2 regions of the Arthrobacter sp. TmtSoilC77 genome follow, and region 1 is predicted to be linked to the other one. Evidence: riboswitches for the same ligand, from Rfam matches in the RefSeq annotation. Region 1 holds a riboswitch; the other holds the start of a gene.
What was found. Region 1 has a riboswitch for cyclic di-AMP ahead of AC6I99_RS20620 (hypothetical protein). Riboswitches for the same ligand answer to the same signal wherever they lie in the genome.

Region 1 (11,072 bases):
CGCGAGCCACGGCACCGTGTCTCCCTTGGCCGGGTTGAAGATCAGCAAGGACTCGTAGATGGATTGCTGGACCATCGGGTTGACGGTGGGCGCGAACGGGTTGAAGTTCTGCACGAACGTGCCCATGTCCTCACGCGGGATGGTGAGGAACGCGCTCGCGTTTGCTGCGGCGTCTGTGCCGGCGGTCTTGTTGACGGTGGCGGCACAGCCGGTCAGCAGCATCGCGCCCACCGCCAGTCCGGCCGCCGTGATGCGGGCAGACCTCAGGAATCGGGGTTGTGTCATGATGGTTATCTCTTTCCTATCTTCATCGTCCAAGGTGAAGGGGTGGGTAAGGGGTTTGCTCTTCGAGGTTGATTTCGCGGTCAGACCGAAGAGCGTTCTAGCAGCGGACAGTCGACCAATTGCTGGTCGGCAATGATCGGCTGTCCTGCTGTAAGAGCGGCGAGCGTCTGGACTCCCAGGGCTCCCATTTTTTGGAACGGCAAGGCAACGGTGGTCAGCTTTGGCCTCAGGTAGGCCGCAATGAGCTCCTGGTTGTCGAAGCCGATCACAGCGATGTCTCCGGGGATGGTCAGGCCCCGTTCTTTGATGGCGTCGTAGGCGCCCATCGCCATGCGGTCGTTGAGGCAGAACAGCGCGGTTGGCCTGTCCTTTTCCGGATAGCGGTCCAGGATTTGGCAGGCGGCGTCGTAGCCGCCGTCGGCCGTTGCGTATCCGGACACCACCAGTTCCGGGTCCAGCTCAAGTCCTGCGACGGCCAGTGCTTCGCGGGCACCTTCCAATCGCCCAACTGCTGCGGGAATGACCGGGTCAAGGTTGATGATTCCGATCCGGGTGTGGCCGGCTTGAAGCAAGCGCTCGACGGCTACCCTGCCACCCGCACGCTCGTCAGGAACGATCGAGGGCAGCTTTCCGTCCGCGTCGAAGCAGTTGATCAGCACGGTTGGTACTTCATTGGCACTCTGCGGAACGTGCACGCCCCGGTGAAAAGTGGCTGCGTAGAGAAGTCCTTCCACTCGTTGCTCCAGCAGCTTTTCAATGGCGGCATCTTCCAAGCCCTGGTTGGGTCCTACGGCATCGGCCTGGTCGGAGGGCGCGATGAGCAGGAACCGGCGATCAATCCATGCCTGGTCCTGGGCTCCTTTGATGATGTCGACGGCGAACGGTGCCGTCACGATCTCGGTGACGATCCCGTACCAATCACTGCGCTGGGATGCCAGCGCACGTGCTCCGGCGTTCGGGCGGTAGCCCAGTGCCTGCACGGCATCGTTGATACGGGTGCGGGTTTCCTCGGAGATGCTGGCATTTTCGCGGTTGCTCAGCACGAACGAGACTGCGGTCCGGGAGACGCCGGCATGCTTGGCGACGTCATTCATGGTGACTCCCCGCTGCCGCACAGCCGCGGCTTTGTTGGGGGTGGTGCTTTTCGCCATTGAATGCTCCGGGTCCTGGTTCTGATGCCTGTTGGAAATACGGATATTGGTAACGCGCGTTACTTGGAACGTGTGATTTAGGTTACGCGCGTTACTTGCTTCCTGTCAACGGATTTCTTTTTGCGCCACCTCCGCCCGATTCGACGACTCGCTGCGCAGAAGACGACTCCTACCGTCTTGCACGCAGCGAAGCATCGAATCGGGCCAGCTCCCTCGTCCAGCGCAGCCACCAGCCTGTCCCGCGCATTCACAAAGCCGGCACCGCGCTAGGCTTCTGCCATGGCATTGATAGCTCCCCGCGTTACAGCTGGCCTCCCGGCCGACGACGCCCGGAACCTGGCACGCTCCCTCCAGGACAGCAACGACATCACCGTGTTCGTCGATGGCACGGTCCACCGCCTCCCCGACCAGGCGAGGGACGCCGTCGTCGATCTTCTTGCGAGGCTGGGCCGCGGCGAAACCGTCACGGTCAGCAGCGTGGAGGAAATGCTCACGACGTCCCAGGCCGCGGAGCTGGCAGGCATCTCACACACTTACCTGCGCAATATGACCGACCGCGGTGAAATCCCCGTTGAGTACCGCGGCACGCACCGGCGAATCCGCCAGGCTGCGATCATGGAGTGGCTTGAAACCCAGAAGCGCAAGCAGGCCGAGACCTCCGTGGGAGATAAAGGCGAAGACAACGGCCGGGATGACGCCGGAAATGACGCACGCAGCGACTAAAAGCGTCGGAGTGATAAGGATCAAGCAACGATCCCAGCCAACGGGCCAGCACCTGATTACCCCGGGGTTACGCTTGTTTGGTGGGCAATTTCAAAGGGTGGCATATCGTGGCCGGGGTGGCCGCAATGGCCCTTGCCGCACCCTTGGGATCGGCCATGGGATTGAACTTCGTAGCCACCTTCATGTTTGCGTGCGTCGCGTTTGTCGCGGTCGCCATGTGGACAGAATCCAAGATCGCCCGACGCCGGGACGCGGCTGACGCTGCCGCCGCCCCCGACGCTTCGCGCGCCGCCGGCGACCCCGCCGAATCGGACGACGCCACACGGGATTAGCATGCGGGCGGGTCGAACAGCCCCAAACCCGAACCAGGGCTGTTTCAATAGCGGTATGGCTTCGACTTCCCGCTCCGTCGTTTGGCCCGCCGTGCACGATGAACGTCGTGCGCTGATCCACGATCTGGAACCGCTCCCCGAGCCACTCTGGGAGACGCCTTCACTTTGCCCGGGCTGGGACATCCATGACGTACTGGCGCACGTTGTGGACAGCGCAAAGACCACCCGTTTGGGCTTCCTCAAGCGAATGATTGAAGCCCGCTTCGACTTCGACCGCGACAACGCCGTGGGGGTGGAACGCGAAAAGGCCAAGGATCCCGGCGGCACACTGACGGCGCTACGCGCTGTAGTGTCCCGGACATCGGGACCACCGGCGGGGATTGCCACACGATTGGTGGAAGCGTTCGTCCATGGCGAAGACATCCGGCGCCCCCTTGGAATGACGCGCAACTATCCGGCCGGGCCGGTCGCGTTGGCTCTTGCCTACCAGGTCAAGACAACAACAAGGATCGGCGGCGGCAAGGAGATAGCCGCGGGCTGGCGACTGGTTGCCACGGACACCGACTTCCAGCACGGCGACGGCCCGGAGGTTCAAGGACCGGCCATTTCCCTGCTTCTCGCTGTTTCCGGACGGCCAGTGTCTGAGGACGAGCTAACCGGCCCCGGGGCTCCGGTATTCCTGGAACAGGCCCGGCCTTGACGGGGCGCCGAGGCAACAGGAGCACGTTACTGTCTGCCGACGTCGAGGCTTGCGGTCTAGGTGGTCGGATTCTCTGGACGGAGGGATCGCCTCCTCCGGGGACGCACGGGAGCGCGCAGCCCGCTTACATCCTTATCCACGGCATCGGCGTCTCACACCGCTACCTTGCGCGCCTTCACGGCGTCCTGGCAGGGGGCGCGCCCACCTACTCGCTGGACCTTCCCGGTTTTGCGGGTACTCCCAAGCCCGGGCGGCAACTATCCGTGGAAGATTACGGCGCGTTCATCGCAGAAGCACTGAAGGCCTGCGGCATCGAGTCGTACATCCTGGTAGGACACTCGATGGGCGTGCAGTTCGCCATTGAAGCGGCCCTCCATGCGCCTGAACGCGCCTTGCATCTTGTCCTCATGGGTCCCGTGGTTGACTCACGCCACAAGAACGTGGGGCGGCAGTCGCTGGCCCTGTTCCTGGATGGCCTTCTCCGCGAAAGCCCATCGTCCAACTGGATCGTGATCACTGACTATCTGCAATGCGGGCCCCGCTGGTACCTCACGGAGCTGCCCGTAATGATGAAGTACCCGACCGAAAAGCAGTTGGCTAAAATCCGGACTCCGGTGCTGGTGCTTCGAGGGAGCCGCGATCATGTGGCCGGGCCGGAGTGGGCGCTTAAGCTCTCCCGCGCGGTGCCCCAAGGGCGCCTCGTTGAAATCCCCGGAGTTGGACACGTCGCCCAGCACATGCGGCCGAAAGCTGTTGCGGACGCCATCATGAGCTTCGTCGCTGCCACCTCCCGCCAGAGTTAGGCACTGATGCAAGCACTCATGCACGACGGCGTAACCCGGCGTGGGTGCCCCTTGTTGGGTTTGCGACCTGGAGACTAGGCTGGCCGGGCAAGCACAAAAGTAAGTTTGCTTAGGAAGGGTGACCATGACCAGCTATGACCCTGAGGACGATCCCCGGACCTTCGGAGTTTCCGGCGACGCCGAGCCAGCCGACACGACAGGCGACACCGCTGGCGTCACTGCCGGCGACACCGACGATGTCCACACGGATCCCGACATGCGCCAGGACGAGGACGACGATCCCGCAGCTTCCGCCAACCCCGATCCCCTGGACGGCAACGTCACGGGACTCGAGCCTGGAGGCGGCGTACCTCCGGGCGAAACCCCACCGGCGGAGGGCAGCATGAGCAGCGACCAAGGACACGAAGAGTAGCTCGTCTCCAAGCCGCTATCCCGTCGCTGGCCAGCAACGCATGAGCGGGCCAGCAACGTATTAGCGGGGGCAACGTATTAGCGGCGACCCATTCCGGTTACGGCAGCCTCAGTATCTCCCCGAGGTCATAGTCAGCTGGCTCCTCCAGCTGCGAATAGGTACAGCTCTCCGGAGTCCGGTCCGGCCGCCATCGACGAAACTGGGTGGTGTGCCGGAACCGGTCGCCTTCCATGTAGTCATAGGCAACCTCGATGACGAGCTCGGGCCGAAGGGGAACAAAGGAGAAGTCCTTGCCGCCGCTCCACCGGCTTTGCGCGCCCGGCATCCGGGAACCAGTAGCGGCGGCATCTCCTTGGTCGGCCCACTGACCCCAAGGATGTTCGCTGAACTCCGTCTGGTATGGCTCAAGTTCAGCCACCAGGCTTTCGCGCTTGGCCATGGGAAAGGAAGCCACCACCCCAACGTGCTGCAGCTGGCCGGCGTCGTTATACAGCCCAAGCAGCATCGACCCGACAACCTTTCCCGTTTTATGCCAGCGGAATCCGGCTACCACGCAGTCCGCGGTCCGTTCATGCTTGGTTTTGAACATGACGCGCTTATTCGGTTGATACGTCCCCTCGAGCGGTTTGGAAAGTATGCCGTCAAGCCCGGCGCCCTCGAGCTGCACGAACCACTCCTGTGCTTGATCGAGTTCCGTCACCGCCGGTGTTACGTAAACGGGCGCCTCAGCCTTGGCCAGTGCCTTCTCCAAGGCGGCGCGACGCTCGGAAAACGGCTTGTCCATAAGGTTCTCGTCTCCCAGCGCGAGGATGTCGAATCCGATGAAGGAGGACGGGGTGCTTTCGGCCAGCATCCGCACACGGCTGTCGGCGGGATGGATGCGCTGCTGAAGACCCTCGAAATCGAGCCTGTTCCCAGTTATCAGGACGATCTCGCCGTCGATCACGCATTTGTCCGGGAGATTCTTCCGAAGGGCTTCCACCAGCTCAGGGAAATACCGTGTCATGGGACGTTCGTTTCGGCTACCCAGGATGATCTCATCGCCATCTTTGAAAACGATGGTCCTGAACCCGTCCCACTTTGGCTCAAAATGACCCACATCAGGGATCGAAGGAACAGACTTGGCAAGCATGGGCGAAATGGGCGGCATCACTGGGAGGTCCATACGACTATGTTCTACCTGCCGCCCGCGGCGGAAGCTAGTCTTGGGCCATGGATATCTTGGCCGTACTAGTGGCAGTGCTGGCAGCACCTGCCCTCATTGCGGCCCTTTGGTTCTGGGTCTTGCGCCAGAACAGCAAGGGTAAAGTCCGGCGCGGCGCCACGGGTGGGATGCTTGGTGTGGCAGACGAAATTTTCCGACCCGAGACCCATTACGCACACCAAGTCCAAAGGATCCAGTACGAGCTGCCAGCCCCGGCTCCGGCCCCGGAGCCTAAGTCCTAACGGGCCTTCGAGCCGGAAGGCGTCCCGCCCGTTACATTAATGTGACTTTGCTATGCCGCTCATGTACCGTCGAAGAGCGACCCTCATCTCCGCCGGGCCGCTTCCGGGTTGACGCCGAGCTCTGCCGCAAACCGGAATCCGCCAGACCCGCGGCAGAGACGGGGGACCCAGAGTTCCCGGGCCTGATTTTCCCTAGGCCCTTGGGGTGAAGCCGCCATGTGCGGCCGGACGGCCTCGTCCGAACCCGACAGCTAACCTCGCAGGCGTTGAGAGGCAACCACCATGTCCCCAACCATGGATCAGCCGCGCCGCGCCCAAATAGCGCGCGAGCGTACCCAGCCAACCGGACGCCGTCGGGCCCAACCCAGCGGATCCTCCACCAGCACGCCGGAAGCAGAAGCAGGTTTAGCAGACACGACGCCGGAACCCGCCACTCCTTCTATTCCCGCCTCTGCTTCCAATCCCCAAACTGCGGCACCCACTACGCGCGCGGCCGCTCGGGCGGCAGAGCGTGAACGGGCAGCCCAGGCAGCTATTTCTGCTGAGACAGTCCCCACTGAAACTGCTCCAGCAGAAACAGCACCAGCGGATTCTGCTCCAGCAGTGACAGCTCCGGCGGACCCTGCTCCCCTGGAGCCGGCAACTGCTGCGATTCCAGCTGTTCAGGCGCCCGAACCGGTCGCGTCCGAACCCGCAGCGAATCCCGAACCTGCCACCGCTGCCATCCCGATCGTTCAGCGGCCCGAACCGGTCGTGCCCGAACCCGCGGCGAATCCCGAACCTGCCACCGCTGCCATCCCAATCGTTCAGGCTAAGAGCCCCGCACAGCTCGCCGCAGCCGCGACCGCCGCCTCTGGTCTCGCAAGCCGGAAAGCCCTTCGCGCACAGGAATCCGGGAGCGGTACGGCCCGAAAGTCGGCAAGTGCTGGCGAAACCCCGGCAGGCGGCGCCCCTGCCTTCGGAGCTTCATCCTTGGGTGGGTCATCACTGGGTGGATCATCCTTCAGCCATGAACCACACGCCGTGCTCACCAAGGCCGCCTCGGTCAAAACAATGGGCCAGCGCATGGCAGTCGTCGCTGGGGCCTTGGGCTTGGTATTGACCGTTGGCACCATGAGCCAGGCCTTCGAGCTTCCCTTCTTCGGGCAGGAAACACCGGCCCAGGAAGCAAGCGACGCAAAGACGGGTAGCGACAGCAGGCAGTCAACTTCGGCTACCCCTGCACCCAGCTCGTCCTACGCCAGCGCCTCAGCGTCGTCGGCCACCAGCGAGGCCGGAAAGCCGGCAACCGTAGCAACGCAGTCGTCAGGAGAGGCACCCGACCAGGCGCCGTCGTCGTCCCTTCCGACTCCGCAAGTGTCACTCGCGGATCCTGTTTGGGTGCCTTCGGCAGTCCCGTCGGCTGTTGTTCCCGTCCCGGGCGTGACAACTCCTGTTCCAACCCAGCCGGCCCCGAGCCCGGTTCCGTCGGACACGGTCACCACCCCACCTGCCACGACGACGCCGACCCCCACCGGCACTCCGGCACCTACTCCAACACAGGCTCCGACACCAAAGCCAAAGCCGACCGGCAGTCCCAGTGCCACCACACCGTCCAGCGATTCACCCCTGGACCTGGACGGCATACTTGACGGCGCCACTGGGATCTTGAAATGAGCACGCGGCTTCCCAGGACCAGCGCGCACGTCGGATGGCATGGCCGGTACTGCAGCAGCAGCCGCACTGCCACCTTCCGCAATCGGATGGGCCGCTGGAGCTGCCAGCGGTTGCGCCGGGCCTAAGGAATCACAGCAACCGGAATCACGGCAACAAGACGAGGCGGGCACCCGGCCCTGAACTGCTCCACCCGGGTGCCTGCCTCTTTTGTTTCGTGTGTCGCTTGTTCCTGGCATCGATCGCTTCTATCCAAGCAGCCACGCAACCATAACCAACGCCCCGATGCACAGGACCGTTGTGCAGAGGATGACATCCCGGGCCATTGTCATCCCGCGTCCGTAGGGAGAAGCGAAAAGGAAGACGTTCTGTGCGGTTGGCAGTGCGGCCATGATGACGCTGGCCAAGAGGTGCTGACCCTCCAAGCCGAACACGAAGCGCCCCAGCGCCCAGACCACCACTGGCATGCCAGCCACCTTCAACGTGGTAGCAACTACGGTCTCCACGCGGCCATCGCCCTTTTGGAGAGGCGCCTTGCCAGCCAGCGACATGCCAAAAGCCAGCAGAACCATGGGGACGGCCGCGCCGGCCAGCATATCGATGGGTCTCTGAACGAGCTCCGGAGCCTCCCACCCCGTCAGGGCCATCACCACCCCCAGGCCCGAGGCGATAATCATGGGATTGGAGAAAGGCTGCAACAGCATCCGTTTCCACGAGATTCTCGTGCCGCCTGCCACGCCCAGGACGCTGAGGTAGAAGGGCGCCATGATCAGGAGTTGAACCAGAAGGACTGGAGCAACGTGCTGCGCCGTGCCCACTGCATACAACGAAACAGGAATGCCGATGTTGTTCGCGTTGGCATAGCTGCTTGCCATGGCACCAACCGCCGTTTCCGCGACCGGCCGCCGGAAGAACAGGAAGCTCAGCAAACAATAGAGAAGGCCTATGACGGTTGCCGACAGGAGCGCAAGAGGGGCGTCGACGCCGAGGGCGGCACGAATGTCGCTTCCACCTACCACCGTGAACAGCAGTGCAGGATTGGTGATGTAGAAAGCCGTCCGGGTCAGTGCGCTTTGTACATCCTGGGCCAGCACTTTGTAGCGGGCGGCGAAGTAACCCACCGCGATGACCGAGGCGACGATGAGGATCCCGGACACAACGCCGCCCACAGTGCTCCTAAGAATTGGTCAGAAACCGTTTTCTCAGCGTAAGCGACGCCTGGAGGACTGTCCAATTCCGGCCGTTCCGCAGCACACGTTCTACAACACTCGGCGGCCCAAAAGACTCCGCGGCCCGAAACACTTGGCGGCCCGAAACCCCGGATATTCGCTAGATCCGGGGCCGCGAAGCCCAGCGCTGTGCCTTCAGTGCAGCGTGCAACTCGAGCCTGATGGCCCCGCTCAACGGATCAGCTCCGATGAGTTGGCGGATCCGGCCAAGGCGGTTGTAGATGCTGCTCCTGTGCAGATGAAGTCTTGCTGCGACGTCCTGCACTGAGCTGTCGTTGTCATAGAGCAGTTCCAGCACGGGCAGGAGTTCGCCGTTCTTGTCCTGGTCCTCCAACGTCCGGAAATGAACGGAGCCCGTGTCATCCCAACCGCCCGGCGCCTGAAGTCGATCGAAGAGTTGATACACGCCCACCGCCCGGCTCTCCACCAGTTCCCCCAGGGGCGGATCCACGGCTGCGGCCTGGGCTGCCACTTTCGATTGCCTGTAGGCGCCCGCCAGTTGCCGGATAACCTGGAACGGCTCACTGATGCCCAGGATCACCCGGTCCACTTTGCGGCCAGCCCGCTTTGCAAGCTCCAATTGATAGTGCACCAGAACCTGGGCGTGATCAGCCCGGCCACCGGATTCGCGGAACAGGACAACGGAATGGGTCTCCGTCCCGGCGCTGAATAGCGCGGCGTTGACACCAATGGTGGACTGCAACGCTGCTGTTCGGTGCGTTAGCGTTGCGGCAATGGGGTCGACGTCGGTTCCGCCGCCATCCGCGTCCAGGATGGTCACCAGTTGCCAAGGACCGCGGCCTTGGATCTCCTTCCAACCGGCCACCGCTGCCACTGCATTCGATTCGCCTGTGCAGGCCGCCAGAAACTCCTGCTCCCGCCTCCTTCTGAACTCCGATTCCGCGGTGTTTGAGTCCAGCAACAAAGCAGCCAACAGGTCCAGTTCGTCACGTACGCCGGGCAGTTCGGCGAGTATCGCCGTCGCGGTTTGCTCCTCAAGGTCCTGCTGCACCCACAAGTAGCCCACCCGGAAACCGCGCACCAGCAGCGGGACGCAAACGCGGCCGAGCATGCCCAGCTCGTCGTTCGCCGGAACAACAACCGGTCGCACCGCCGTCGCGATGCCGTGGGAGAGCTGCCAGGCACTGACATCGCTTGGCACGCGTTTGCTCAGGAGGAAGTTCACCCTCACGCGGTCTGCGTGCGATTGGTTGGAACTGTAGGCGAGGAGGACGCCGTCGAGGTCTTCCAGGGACAGCCCCCTGCCAAGCTTGAGCGCCACGCGTTCAACGATCTCCTCGACGTCCTGCTGCATCCAGAAAGCGTACCAACATCAGGCGACACCTGACGCTCCAGACCTCGACAAATGTCGAAGCGCATAGCAAGAATTCCTTGAATTTCCGCGGTTTCCATTCAGGCGGGCTCCAAGATCCATGTCGCCTGCCTCACAGCCGGACTTATTCTGGAATCACAGCCCACAGCAAATATCCGGCCGAAAAAGCCGCAAACGATGGAGCCAGCAAATGATCATCGGCGTCCCCAAAGAAATCAAGAACAACGAGTTCCGCGTAGCCATCACGGCCGCAGGTGTCCACGAGTTCCGCACTCACGGACACACCGTTCTGGTTGAGAGGGGTGCGGGCCTGGGCTCTGGCATCACGGACGAGGAATACTCGATCGCGGGAGCTGAAATCGTTGCCGACGCGGATGACGTCTGGGGCCGCGCGGACATGGTCATGAAGGTCAAGGAACCCATCAAGGCCGAGTACCACCGCTTCCGCAAGGGCCTCATCCTCTTCACCTACCTGCACCTCGCCGCCGAGCCCGAACTCACTGCCGAGCTCATCAACTCCGGCGTCACGGCCATCGCCTACGAAACGGTGCAGGAAGGCCGCACCCTTCCGCTGCTCGCCCCGATGTCCGAGGTCGCAGGCCGCCTGTCCGTGGTGGTCGGCGCTTCCTCGCTGATGGCACCGGCGGGCGGCAAGGGAATCCTCCTTGGCGGCGTACCGGGCGTCCGTCCGGCCAAAGTTGTTGTCCTCGGTGCCGGTGTTGCCGGAACCAACGCTGCCGCCATGGCGCTGGGCCTCGGTGCCGATGTCACCATCATGGACATCAACATCAACCGCCTGCGGGAACTCGACGCCCTTTACCAGGGCCGCTTGAAGACCGTGGCATCCAACGCCTACGAGATCGAGAAGTCAGTTGTCGACGCAGATCTCGTGATCGGCTCCGTCCTGATCCCGGGCGCCAAGGCTCCCAAGCTGGTCACCAACGAACTCGTGTCCCGGATGAAGCCGGGCTCGGTACTGGTGGACATTGCCGTGGACCAGGGCGG
Region 2 (11,072 bases), 3.4 Mb from region 1:
CAGTCTCGCCATCGATCCTGGGCCCAAGGAGCGGGGAGATCTTCTTGGCGCGGATGACTTCCTCCAGTACGGGGTAGTCGTCAGTGCGCATCACCAAACCATGCTGTGGATCCTTTTCGAGGCGAAGCCTGCCATAGCGGGACATGGTCTCTTCGATATCGATCAACAATGCATGCGGGACCGGGAAGCGGGAGTACTTCAGCAGCGTATCCAACACCTGCTCGGCGTCGAGTCCGGCGGCCCGGGCGTTCCACAGCCCAAGAGGCGTCAGCCGGTAGCTGTGCATGTGCTCGGGAGCGCGCTCCAGTTCAGCAAATGCCGCAATGGCGTGCCTGGCTTCCGTGGCGAGCTCGTGGTCGACTTCCAACAGAATGGTTTTGTCGCTTTGTACGATCAGTGGACCGTCGGTCACTCTTGCATCCTCACTTGTGCAGCTCTCCTGCTGGTTCTACATCGATGATCCGGTGGATGGACAGTACACGCTCAGTTTCCTTGCCGGGATCGAAGACCCGCACGCGGCCACCGGAGACGGAGACAGGGACCACTGTTTCGATGTTCGCATTGCCCAGGCTGTCCACCACGTTCATGGTGACCGCCTGTTTGAGGCGGATGGCCTTCTGCAGCGTTTCCAGGCCGAGCTGTGTGGAAGCTTCGCCTGTCGCATCAGCCGGGACGCCACGGTGCTGCCGCAAGACCGAAAGCTGGGCTTCGACGTCGTCGTCCGGTGGGGCCGTCCGCGGTGCCGTATAGACCGGACGCGCGCTGCCCGGCACTGCCGCTGTCCGTTTAAAGCGGACGACGGCGGGTTCCGCGTCCTGGACGGCAGGCGAAAGTCCCAGCTCGCGCAGCACACGTGCAGTCTCCTTGGGGCTGGCAGAGGACGTCAGCACGGTCGGAGCGATCCGAACCAGGCTCAGTGCAGACGTGCGGGCCTCCTGCAACAGGTCAGTGATGGCGGATTCGTCGTCGCTTTGGATGAAGCTGGCACTGGAACCGATTCGCAAACGTCCGTGTCGGGATGCTGTGTCCTGCACCAGGTACTCGAGCGGTTGCGGTACGTCCGTGGCTGAATGCTCCCGGAGGAACGTCAACAGCGATTCCGCATCCTGGCCGGCGTCGAGGGCCCTGCGGATGGTTGCCGTGGAAAAACGGTAGATTGACGCGGGGCCCTGGCCCTCGGCGTCGGCCATGAGCAGCAGCGTTTCGCTGAGTTCGGGCGCGAGATAACCGGGTGCCACGGCAGTGAGGTCCGCCTGCAGGAGGATGTGGTTGACCGCGGCTGGCAGGTGTTCACCGAGGAGGGTCATTGCCTCCTCCGGATGGCCGAGCGCGATGGCAGACCCCAACTGTGTGAAGGCCCCGGAGCCCATCAAGCCCAACAAAGTGGCTTCTTCCAGGATCCCCCTCACCAGGGAGCTGAACCGGCGGGACATGCGGGGCTGCGTCCATTCCGCGCGTTGCAGCACCGCGCGCGCGTCAAGGACAGGTGCTTTGCCATCCGGAGCGGCCGCCTCAGCGGTCAGTTCATTGAGGATCTCCAGGATCCTGCGCCGGACCACTGGAGCGTCGGGCCTTTGAGCCTCGGCGGACAATGCATTGATGGTGCTGCCGGCGGAACCTGGATGGGATGGCGAACCGGACGTCGACCCCGGGAGGGGCTGGCCCACCATCGAAGGTGCCCGCTCGCTGGCCAACCAGGCGTTCACCAGCCAGAGCCACTGTTCCTGTCGCGGCAGGGAAAGCCATTCCAACGACGGCGGCTGGATCCACGTGGAACTGTCAACGTCCAGCCGCAGAAGGCCGGCCAGTGCGCAGAACTCCAGCAGGAGGGCAGTTTCGTGGACGCCGCACCGGATGGATTCTGCAAGTCGCCGCAGCTCACGCACGCCTACGCCGCCGCTCCGGAGGGTTGCCAATGGCTGCTCACGAACCGCGAACAGCACCTCGCTGGTGAGCCGTAGTGTCTCGGCGATGGCGCCCATCGCGGCGTTGCGTCGGAGGGCAGCACTCGTGTGGCCCAGTTCCGGAACCGGAGGGGTCAGGGTGAAGTCGTCAATGATCGCACCACCGCGCAGTGCTATGCCGACACTGTGCGGCAATTCGACGTGGCCGGCGTCCAATGGAACCAACAGGCCGCGGGCCAGCAGCCAGTCAACAGGCCCGACGTCGGCGCTTTCGTGGGTTACGGAGGCCCGGCGTTGAGCTTGGGGGACCGCGCCCATGGCCCAACTGCCGAACTTGTCCAGTAAGCCGACGGTCCTTTCGGGCGCAGTGGCCAGAATGGCGCGCACATTCTCTGCACTTGACGTCCAGCGTTGCAGGGACAAGGCTGCGTCCATTGGCGTGCTGGCGGGGTGGATGTCCAGGCCGCACTGATGGAGCTCGGCTACGAGCTGGACCACGCGTTGGGCGAAAGCCGGCTGCAACCTGACCAGCTCTGTGTAGCTTCGGCCCAGGCCGGCCGGATAGATGCCGATCACGTCCTTCAGGCTTCCAACTGGAAGGTAGAACCGTTGCCGGGAACTCGGTTGTGAGTTTGCTGCCGCAGGAGGATCGGCCCGGTGGATAAGCGCCAACTCCTGAAGCTTTGCGAGAATCGGTTCCAGTGCAGACAGCGTGGAACCAGCAATGACCTTCTTGAGCCCGGCAGCGGAAACACTGTGCCCGGTATCGGCATTCGTGCACAGATGAAGCGTTTCCAAAACCTGCATTTCGGGCTTCGTCAGCCGCTCCAACGCCCGTTGCACGCTGACCCGCGCACTTGCCCGGGCTGCCAAGGCAGCGAAGTCCGGGGCCATGGGAGAAATCAGGTCGGGTCGCGCGGCAAACAAGGCCCGCAGCGAATTGTCGCTGCGCGCTTCCAGTTCCTTGCTGAGCGCGCGAATGAGGGACATCAATCCAACGTTACCGCCACCGGGCCGCTCGTGCGTGGCCAGGGCAAAGCTGCCCCGGTTGATTTGCTATTGACGGTGCTTCATTCGCTACTGCCGGCGCCGTTGACGGATGGCGTCCAACACCAGGACCACTGCAAGCATGAAGGCAACCGGCAGCCCATAGAGGGCGGTGGACGTGATCCACACCGGCGCAACTCCACTGTTAAAGGCGATGGCCATGACCGCGCCCACTGCGGCCAAGGACAGGACGGCGATCATGGCGGCAACGATCATGAGGGGGCGGCGGTAACCCGGGGAAGTCATGCGCCTAACGCTAGCAGCAGGGCCACACGGACCAGGCCCATGGGCAAAGGCACCGCAAGCGTGAAGCAAAGGCGCCGCAAAGCGGCGGCAAAGCATGAATAGGTGGTCCGGCAGGATAACCTTGAAGTAACAGACCAACACGGACCGTGCTGTCTCCCTCGATCCCGCAAATCCCTGCGGATGCGGTGGCGGCACGACGTGTCTCCACAGCAAGAACGAAGAAGGTTGATTACGTGCCCACCGGCAAGGTCAAGTGGTATGACAAGGAAAAAGGCTTCGGATTCCTCGCGGCTGAGGACGGCCAGGAGGTATTCCTGCCCAAGACGTCACTGCCCGCAGGCGTAACCGAGCTCAAAGCCGGTACGCGTGTGGAATTTGGCGTGGCAGATGGCCGTCGCGGTGCCCAGGCATTGGGCCTTCGGGTCCTGGACAAGACGCCCTCCATCGCCAAGGCCAAGCGGATGAACGCCAAAGACCTGGCGCCGTTGGTGCAGGACCTCGTGACCGTGCTGGATAACCTGTCCGGTACTTTGTCTTCCGGCAAGTACCCCGAAGGCAACAAGGCCAAGGCCATCGGTATGGCTCTGCGCAAGGTTGCCGACGAGCTGGAAGCCTAGGAACCGCCATGACTTCGGAATCCGCACAGGACACACAGGCCGGAAGGGACGCACAGGCCAGCCCTGGGGCCGTCACTTCTGCCGCCGACGTCCCTGTCACCGGGGGGAATCCTGTCAACGGGCAAGCCCCTGAAAACAGCGACACCCCTGCGCGGAAGCCGGTCGCAGCGAAGCCGCGGGCAGGCATCCCGGTGTGGCGCACTGGCAAGCCGGATGCGTTCCTGGCCGCCGCCGTCGACGTCGCGCGGGAAGCGGTGGAGACTATCGCGAACCCGGGCGAGGTAGGTGCCCACGTAGGCGCAAAGTCCGAGGGCGACCGCGTGGTCACGCACTTGTTCGAGTCCAAGCTTGCCGGATACGGCGGGTGGCAGTGGTATGCCGTGATCACGCGCAATTCCCGGTCGAAGATCGTCACAGTCAGCGAGCTGGGGCTCCTGCCCTCCGAGGATTCCATCCTTGCCCCGGAATGGGTCCCGTGGGCAAAGCGTGTCCGCCCGGAAGACGAGACACCCTTGGTGGAGGAGACGGTGGAGGAAGTGTCCGAGGAAGCCGTGCAGGCCGAGGAAGACGCTGCCGCCGAAGCCGCCGATCCTGACGCGGTGGATAACGACGACGATGACGACGACGTCGCCCGCCTGGGCGATTAACGGCAGCGGCGCCGTCCGGGAAGAACCCTGACGACGCCGTTTCCTGCCTTGCGCGGAATTCCGCGACAGTTACTTCTTCAGTTTATTTCTTGAGTTCGCCCACGACGTAGTCGATGCTGGCGAGCAGGGCCGAGATGTCGTCCGGTTCGATAGCGACGAACGTGGCAATGCGAAGCTGGTTTCGTCCAAGCTTGCGGTACGGCTCGGTGTCCACGACGCCGTTGGCCCGCAGGATCTTGGCGATTGCCGCGGCGTCGATGGAGTCATCGAAGTCGATCGTGGCGATGACGTTGGAGCGGTCCTCAGCCTTCGCGACGAACGGTGTTGCGTACTCGGACGCCTCGGCCCAGGAGTAAATGCGGCTGGCAGAGTCTGCCGTGCGCTTGCTGGCGAAGTCCAGTCCACCATTGCTGTTGAGCCACTGCACCTGCGCATCCAAAGTCACCAGCGTGGACAGTGAAGGTGTGTTGTACGTCTGGTTCAGTTTGGAGTTGTCGATAGCGGTCTGCAGGTCCAGGAAGTCCGGAATCCAGCGGTCGCTGGCCTTGATCCGGGCCGCGCGCTCCAACGCTGCCGGGGAGAACAGGCCCAGCCACAGGCCACCGTCAGAGGCGAAGTTCTTCTGCGGGGCGAAGTAGTAGACATCCGATTCGGCGACGTCGACGTCCAGCCCGCCGGCGGCTGAAGTGGCGTCCACCAGGACGAGCGAACCGTCATCGGCGCCTTCGACGCGCTTTACAGGGGCTGCAACACCGGTTGAAGTCTCGTTCTGGGGCCAGGCATAGACGTCAACCCCGGCCTCCGCCTGGGAGACCGGCCGCGTGCCGGGCTCGGACGTGATGATGGAGGATGCATCCAGGAAGGGGGCTTTGTTGGTGGCCGCGGCAAACTTGGAACCGAATTCACCGAAGGAAAGGTGCTGGGCCTTTTTCTCAACGAGCCCAAAAGCTGCTACATCCCAGAAAGCAGTGGAACCGCCGACGCCGAGGACAACCTCGTAGCCCTCGGGTGCACGGAAGAACTGGCTGAGTCCTTCGCGGACCGAACCCACCAGGTTCTTGACCGGCGCCTGACGGTGGGACGTGCCAAGAATGGTGGTCGATGCGGCAGACAGGGCCTGGACCTGTTCCGGGCGGACCTTGGACGGTCCCGCGCCGAATCGTCCGTCCTTGGGCAGCAGGTCGGCGGGAATAGTGATGCTGTTGTCGCTCACGTGTGGCTCCAATGGGTATCGGTTAGAGAGGGGGAGGTGGGCAGGTGGCATCGGCTGCCCCTTCGACTCCCTCATTCTGCCTGACCGGACCCAGCGTCAGGAATCTGCGGGTGTCATAGTCCGCCACGTGGAATGCCGGATCACCACAGGCATTTCGACCCAGGGAAAAATTATCCAGAGTAATTCCAAATAAGCTAGGCTTGGATTGACGTTCCGGAGGTGTCGGTTGCACACCGTCCACCTTGGCTGGGACGCGGTACGGTGGAGATTACGCAAGAAATGCGTTCGAGGAGAGCTGAGCTGGATGACGGATCTGATCGATACCACTGAGATGTATCTTCGGACCATTTTGGAGCTTGAAGAAGAGAACATCGTGGCTCTTCGCGCACGCATCGCGGAGCGTCTGCGGCACTCGGGTCCCACGGTTTCCCAGACCATTGGACGCATGGAGCGTGACGGCCTGGTGATTGTGTCCAACGACCGCCACCTGGAGCTGACCGAAGTCGGGCGCAAGCGGGCCACCGAGGTCATGCGGAAGCACCGCCTTGCCGAGAGGCTCCTGGCGGACGTCATTGGTCTGGACTGGGCGTACGTTCATGACGAAGCATGTCGCTGGGAACACGTCATGAGCGAACGGGTGGAACGGCGGCTCTATGAGTTGTTGCAGCACCCCACAGAGTCACCATATGGCAACCCTATTCCGGGCTTGGAAGCCCTTGGCGGCCTCGCCAACCAGCCTCTTTCCCGCCTGGACGTGAACCTGCTGCATGCGATGGACGGGTACGCTGCCGATTCGCGTGTAGTGGTCAGCCGGCTTGCTGAACCCATCCAGGTTGAGCCCGAGCTCCTCACCCAGCTCGATGAAGGCGGAATTCGTCCTGGCGCAACCGTCTCCTTGGAACGGGTGGGGGAGTACATCTCCGTCCGCGTTCCGGGCATTGAAGGAGCACTGGAGCTGCCTCCCGAGGTCGCTGCGCACGTCTTCGTCGCCGTCAGCTGACTCTGACTTGCCCTGACCACGGGAGTGTCGGATCTCACTTTGTGGTGGTTGGCGCGCGTATGACCTGCGGCTTTCCGCGACTGATGATATGGAGCACCCGCAACACGGTCGTTTTGGAAAGATAACGAATTTATTACTGCGGGCTTTAATCACCTATAGTTATCTACTAGCGCCGATACCAAAGCGTTACCTGATCTGGAGCCGAGCTCTGCCAGCAGATCAGGTGTGTCATCAACTACTGGCAGAGGCGGGGGAACCACAAGCGGCTGCCTAAAGAAGCAGCCTTGGGGTGAAGTCCGCAGCAGAAGTGCCTACTAACGCAAGTCCTTCCGGGGATACCTGTGTGCCGTTTGCGCTTCGTGCGGACCGGGTCTTTGAACTCTCTGACCCGAATCCGACAGCTAACTTCGCAGGCTTTCCAGAGAGGAACAGAGTTTGACATCGCAGAACGTCAGGGGCCGTCGCCGTGCGTCCGGCCCCACTGCTGAGCTGCGGCCAGCCCGCGCCGCAATGGAGATCCGGCCACGCGACACCCCGCGTCAGGTGCGCCGCCGTAAGAGCCCGTTGCGCCAGGTAGCCGACTTCGCGTCAGCCAGTGGTGTAGGGCAGAAGGCCGGTGTCGCGCTTGCAGCCACCGGACTTGCCCTGACTGTAGGTCTGCCTGCCACAAGCCCCGTCATGGCCACGTCGGAATCGGGCCAGACCGAGGCGGCGCTCTCCGTGCCCGGTGGCAGCCAGCCCGAAGTTTCTGCAGCAGCCTCTGCCAAAATCGATTTCAGTCGTGCCGCAGTGGCCACCGCCGCTGACCCGGACGGCAAGCTCAAGCAGCTGTTGAGCGCCCAGTCAGCGGGGAGCATTCAGCGTGCTTCCTCACTTGGCACCTTGGGAAGTCCTCTGGACAAGCTGGTCACGGCATCGCCGTTTGGCTACCGCGTCAGCCCCCTTACCGGCGGCACCGGTGACTTCCACCGTGGCCAGGACTTCGTGGCCCAGTGCGGAACCGCCGTCCACGCCGCCGCTGCAGGCAAGGTCACGTTCGCCGGGTGGCATGAGTACGGCGGAGGCAATCGCGTTGTGATTGATCACGGCAACGGCCTTGAGACCACGTACAACCACCTGTCGTCCTTCAACGTCAAGGTGGGGCAGACTGTCAGCCGCGGCGATACCGTCGCGCTGAGTGGCACCACAGGAGCATCTACCGGCTGCCACCTCCACTTCGAGGTCCAGGTAAACGGCGAAGTCGTAGATCCCATGGGCTGGCTCTGAGCAATTTGATGGTTGTCTCTCGCATCCATGACACGCCCCGTGACCTGAATGTGACATTCACGAACATCTGTTGTACCGTCTAAAGCGCATCGGCTTTTTAGGGGGCCGGTGCACTTGAGTGGATTGCCTAGCTCTGCCACCACTCGAGGTCCGTTCGCAAAAATCGTCTGGCAGGGGCGGGGGAACCAATTTTGGTCTTCGAGTCAGAAGACCTTGGGGTTAAGTCGCAGAAGCTTCCTTGAAGCCGCGCGGCCGGATGACTCCCATCCGAATCCGACAGCTCACCTCGCAGGCATTGGGAGAGGCTACCTTCGTGTCATCACGCACTACCCCTGCGCGCCATCGCGCCGAATTGGTTCGCACGAACCCGTTGAACACCCTTTCCAAGGCTGTCTCAACCAATGCAGGCACCGTAGGCCGCCAAGCCGCCGTTCTGGCCGCAGCCTCGGGGCTCGTTCTCAGTGTTGGACTCCCGGCCCAGGCCGCTGACACCGACGTTTCGAAGTCGGAATCTTCCAGCACCCAGCAGTTGGTCGCCACCGCAGTTGTTACCGCGGAGCCCACCGCAACGGTTTCCTTCGAAAGCCCCGTTGTGGTCACCAAGGAAGCTCCCAAGGTTCAGCGGGCCTCCCAGCGCACGTCGACCGAAGACCAAGCGAACAGCACCCTCGGTGCCCTGTCCTCCAAGGCCAAGGATGCTGCTTCAAGCGCGGCAGCCTCCGGACTTGCAGCAATTGCCTACACCGGCATCGGCCACCCCTACGTTTGGGGCGGCACTTCCCCCAACGGCTGGGACTGCTCCGGATTTACCCAGTGGGTTTACGCCCAGGCCGGCATCAGCATCCCCCGCGTCAATGCCTGGACGATCATGACCCCCACCAGCACCCCTGCCCCTGGCGACCTCGTCGTTCAGAACGGCGGAGCCCACGTGGGCATCTACGTCGGCAACGGCATGATGATCAGCGCTTTGAACCCCAGCCAGGGCACGCTCCTGCACTCCGTGGCCTCCACCGGCACATCCTCGTTCTACACCCTCCGCTAGGAAATCCCATTCGGGGTAAGCCAGCATGCCCCCCAAGTGCTGGCAGCCCATAACCCGCGTGCGGTCCCAGCGTGCGCGGCTACGAAAAGAGAGTAATCATGACCAGTGCAAACAAGGTTGCACGGCATAGAGCTGAGGCCCCCAAGACCAGCTCACTTGCCGTCATTGCCAAGGCTGTCAGCGACAACGCCGGTGGCGTTGGCCGTCAGGCAGCAGTGATCGCAGCTGCGTCGGGCCTTGTCCTGACCAGCGGAGTTGCTGCCAATGCTGCGGACACCAACGTTCAGCGGGAATCTACGTCTGCTTCCACCCTTGACGTGCAGTCGGTTGCCCAGGCCACCATTGCTGCTGATTCCAGCGTTGCCATCTCCTATGAGCGCCCTGTGGTCAAGACTGAGGAAGCCCCGGCTCCCGTCGTCCAGAAGGCGACCGCCAAGGAAGCTCCGGCTGCCGGTGGCACCGCAACTTTGGCGGTCAACGCTGACGCGTCCGCAGCCAAGGCGCCCGCTGCATCCAGCGGCCTCGGTGCAGCTATCGCTGCAGCGGCCTACGCACAGCTCGGCGTCACACAGGACTGCACCATGCTGGTGACCAACTCGCTGGCCGCGGTCGGTATTCACTTCCACGACTGGCCGGCCGGCTACCTCTCCCTCGGCCGCACGGTCAGTGCAGCTGAAGCCCAGCCTGGCGATCTCGCTTACTACGCCAACGGCGGCTATGGCGGAATGGCACACATCGCTGTTTACGTCGGCAACGGCATGGCAGTCCACGGTGGATGGAACGGATCCACCACGGCACTGTTCAGCGTGAACGTTGGCTCCGGCCCCGTTTTCATCCGCGTCAACGGCTGATCACTTACTTCACGGAACACCCCGCAGGCTCAGGTCGGCGGGGTGTTCTGCTTTAATCACCGGTTTTCGTGGCAGCCAGAGAAGCGGGCTGCCGACACCCAAATCCGGGGGGGCGCAAGTCCGATTCCGTGGCCTCAGGGAATGTGCGCGTCCTCTGCAAGGTGTCCCGCGCATGAATTTTCGCCAACACCACAGCCGAAACGACAGAAAAATTCGTTGATACGGCATACAAGTGCTTACCCTTGTGTTGTCGATCCACAGCCCGTACAAGCAGAGGGCAGCCGGCCCTCGTGCCCCTGACGGGTGCGGCCGTGAAGAGGTACGTGCATGCGCACACTCGTTCTGAATGCTGGATATGAACCGCTGGCGGTAGTAACCTTCCGCCGGGCGCTGGTCCTTGTGCTGACTGGAAAAGCTAGCGTAGTGGCCGAAGGCGACGAGCCTGTCGTCGGGCCACAGGAGATTCTCGGACGACCATCCGTGATCCTTCTTAATCGCTACATCCGGCCCCGGTACAACAGGATCACCGCCGTGAGCCGCCGCGGGGTACTCCGCCGCGACGGCCATCGCTGCGCCTACTGCGGGAAAACAGCCCACACCATAGACCACGTCCACCCCAAATCCAGGGGCGGCGCGGATTCCTGGGAAAACCTGGTTGCGGCGTGTTTGAAATGCAACAACGCCAAGAGTGACCACACGCTCGCCGAGATGGGTTGGAAACTTCGTTTCAAACCCGGCGTGCCCACAGGAACCATGTGGCAGATCAAAGAACTCGAGAAACCTGCGCCGGACTGGGACCCGTTCCTGTTGCCGGAATCCGCCGCCTGATCGATTTCTGTTGCCCTCCCGCCGTCCGGGTACTCTGGGCGGATGGAGTTCAACGCTGTGATTCTGGCGGGTGGCAGGGCCACCCGCCTCGGTGGCGTGCCCAAGCCCGGATTGACGTTCGACGGCGCCAGCCTCCTTTCGCATGCCCTGCAGGCCGCACGAGGAGCCTCCGCTGTGGTTGTGGTTGGTCCGGACACCTCTGGTATCGGCGGTGTCCTGCCTGATGGAGTTCTTAGTGCCCGGGAGGAGCCGGCCTTTGCTGGCCCTGCCGCTGCGATTGCTGCCGGTCTGGCGGCCCTTCATGAGGCGGCGGCTCTTCGGCAGGCAGTCAACCCAGCGCCATGGACGCTCGTCCTGGCTTGCGACATGCCGCACGCCGCCAGGGGCATTGCGCCCCTGTGGGAAGAACTG

Region 2: it holds a riboswitch for cyclic di-AMP, as region 1 does, so the genes downstream of both, AC6I99_RS05155 (C40 family peptidase) here and AC6I99_RS20620 (hypothetical protein) in region 1, are expected to answer to the same signal.

The regions. Positions count from the first base shown of each region.
Region 1 covers NZ_AP046050.1:4,457,386-4,468,457, forward strand. Annotated here, with positions in the region: gene AC6I99_RS20575 (ABC transporter substrate-binding protein) at 1-285, opposite strand, end outside; gene AC6I99_RS20580 (LacI family DNA-binding transcriptional regulator) at 366-1,436, opposite strand; gene AC6I99_RS20585 (helix-turn-helix domain-containing protein) at 1,716-2,159, shown strand; gene AC6I99_RS20590 (hypothetical protein) at 2,240-2,491, shown strand; gene AC6I99_RS20595 (maleylpyruvate isomerase family mycothiol-dependent enzyme) at 2,547-3,191, shown strand; gene AC6I99_RS20600 (alpha/beta fold hydrolase) at 3,188-3,994, shown strand; gene AC6I99_RS20605 (DUF6480 family protein) at 4,119-4,406, shown strand; gene AC6I99_RS20610 (ATP-dependent DNA ligase) at 4,504-5,571, opposite strand; gene AC6I99_RS20615 (hypothetical protein) at 5,619-5,852, shown strand; cyclic di-AMP (ydaO/yuaA leader) riboswitch at 5,982-6,132, shown strand; gene AC6I99_RS20620 (hypothetical protein) at 6,135-7,508, shown strand; gene AC6I99_RS20625 (AEC family transporter) at 7,754-8,674, opposite strand; gene AC6I99_RS20630 (PucR family transcriptional regulator) at 8,835-10,049, opposite strand; gene ald (alanine dehydrogenase) at 10,258-11,072, shown strand, end outside.
Region 2 covers NZ_AP046050.1:1,084,467-1,095,538, forward strand. Annotated here, with positions in the region: gene AC6I99_RS05115 (DNA repair helicase XPB) at 1-412, opposite strand, end outside; gene AC6I99_RS05120 (helicase-associated domain-containing protein) at 423-2,894, opposite strand; gene AC6I99_RS05125 (hypothetical protein) at 2,982-3,197, opposite strand; gene AC6I99_RS05130 (cold-shock protein) at 3,431-3,814, shown strand; gene AC6I99_RS05135 (DUF3027 domain-containing protein) at 3,823-4,461, shown strand; gene serC (phosphoserine transaminase) at 4,544-5,674, opposite strand; gene AC6I99_RS05145 (iron-dependent transcriptional repressor DtxR) at 5,979-6,674, shown strand; cyclic di-AMP (ydaO/yuaA leader) riboswitch at 6,874-7,103, shown strand; gene AC6I99_RS05150 (M23 family metallopeptidase) at 7,110-7,940, shown strand; cyclic di-AMP (ydaO/yuaA leader) riboswitch at 8,086-8,249, shown strand; gene AC6I99_RS05155 (C40 family peptidase) at 8,254-8,982, shown strand; gene AC6I99_RS05160 (NlpC/P60 family protein) at 9,081-9,833, shown strand; gene AC6I99_RS05165 (HNH endonuclease) at 10,161-10,661, shown strand; gene AC6I99_RS05170 (NTP transferase domain-containing protein) at 10,704-11,072, shown strand, end outside.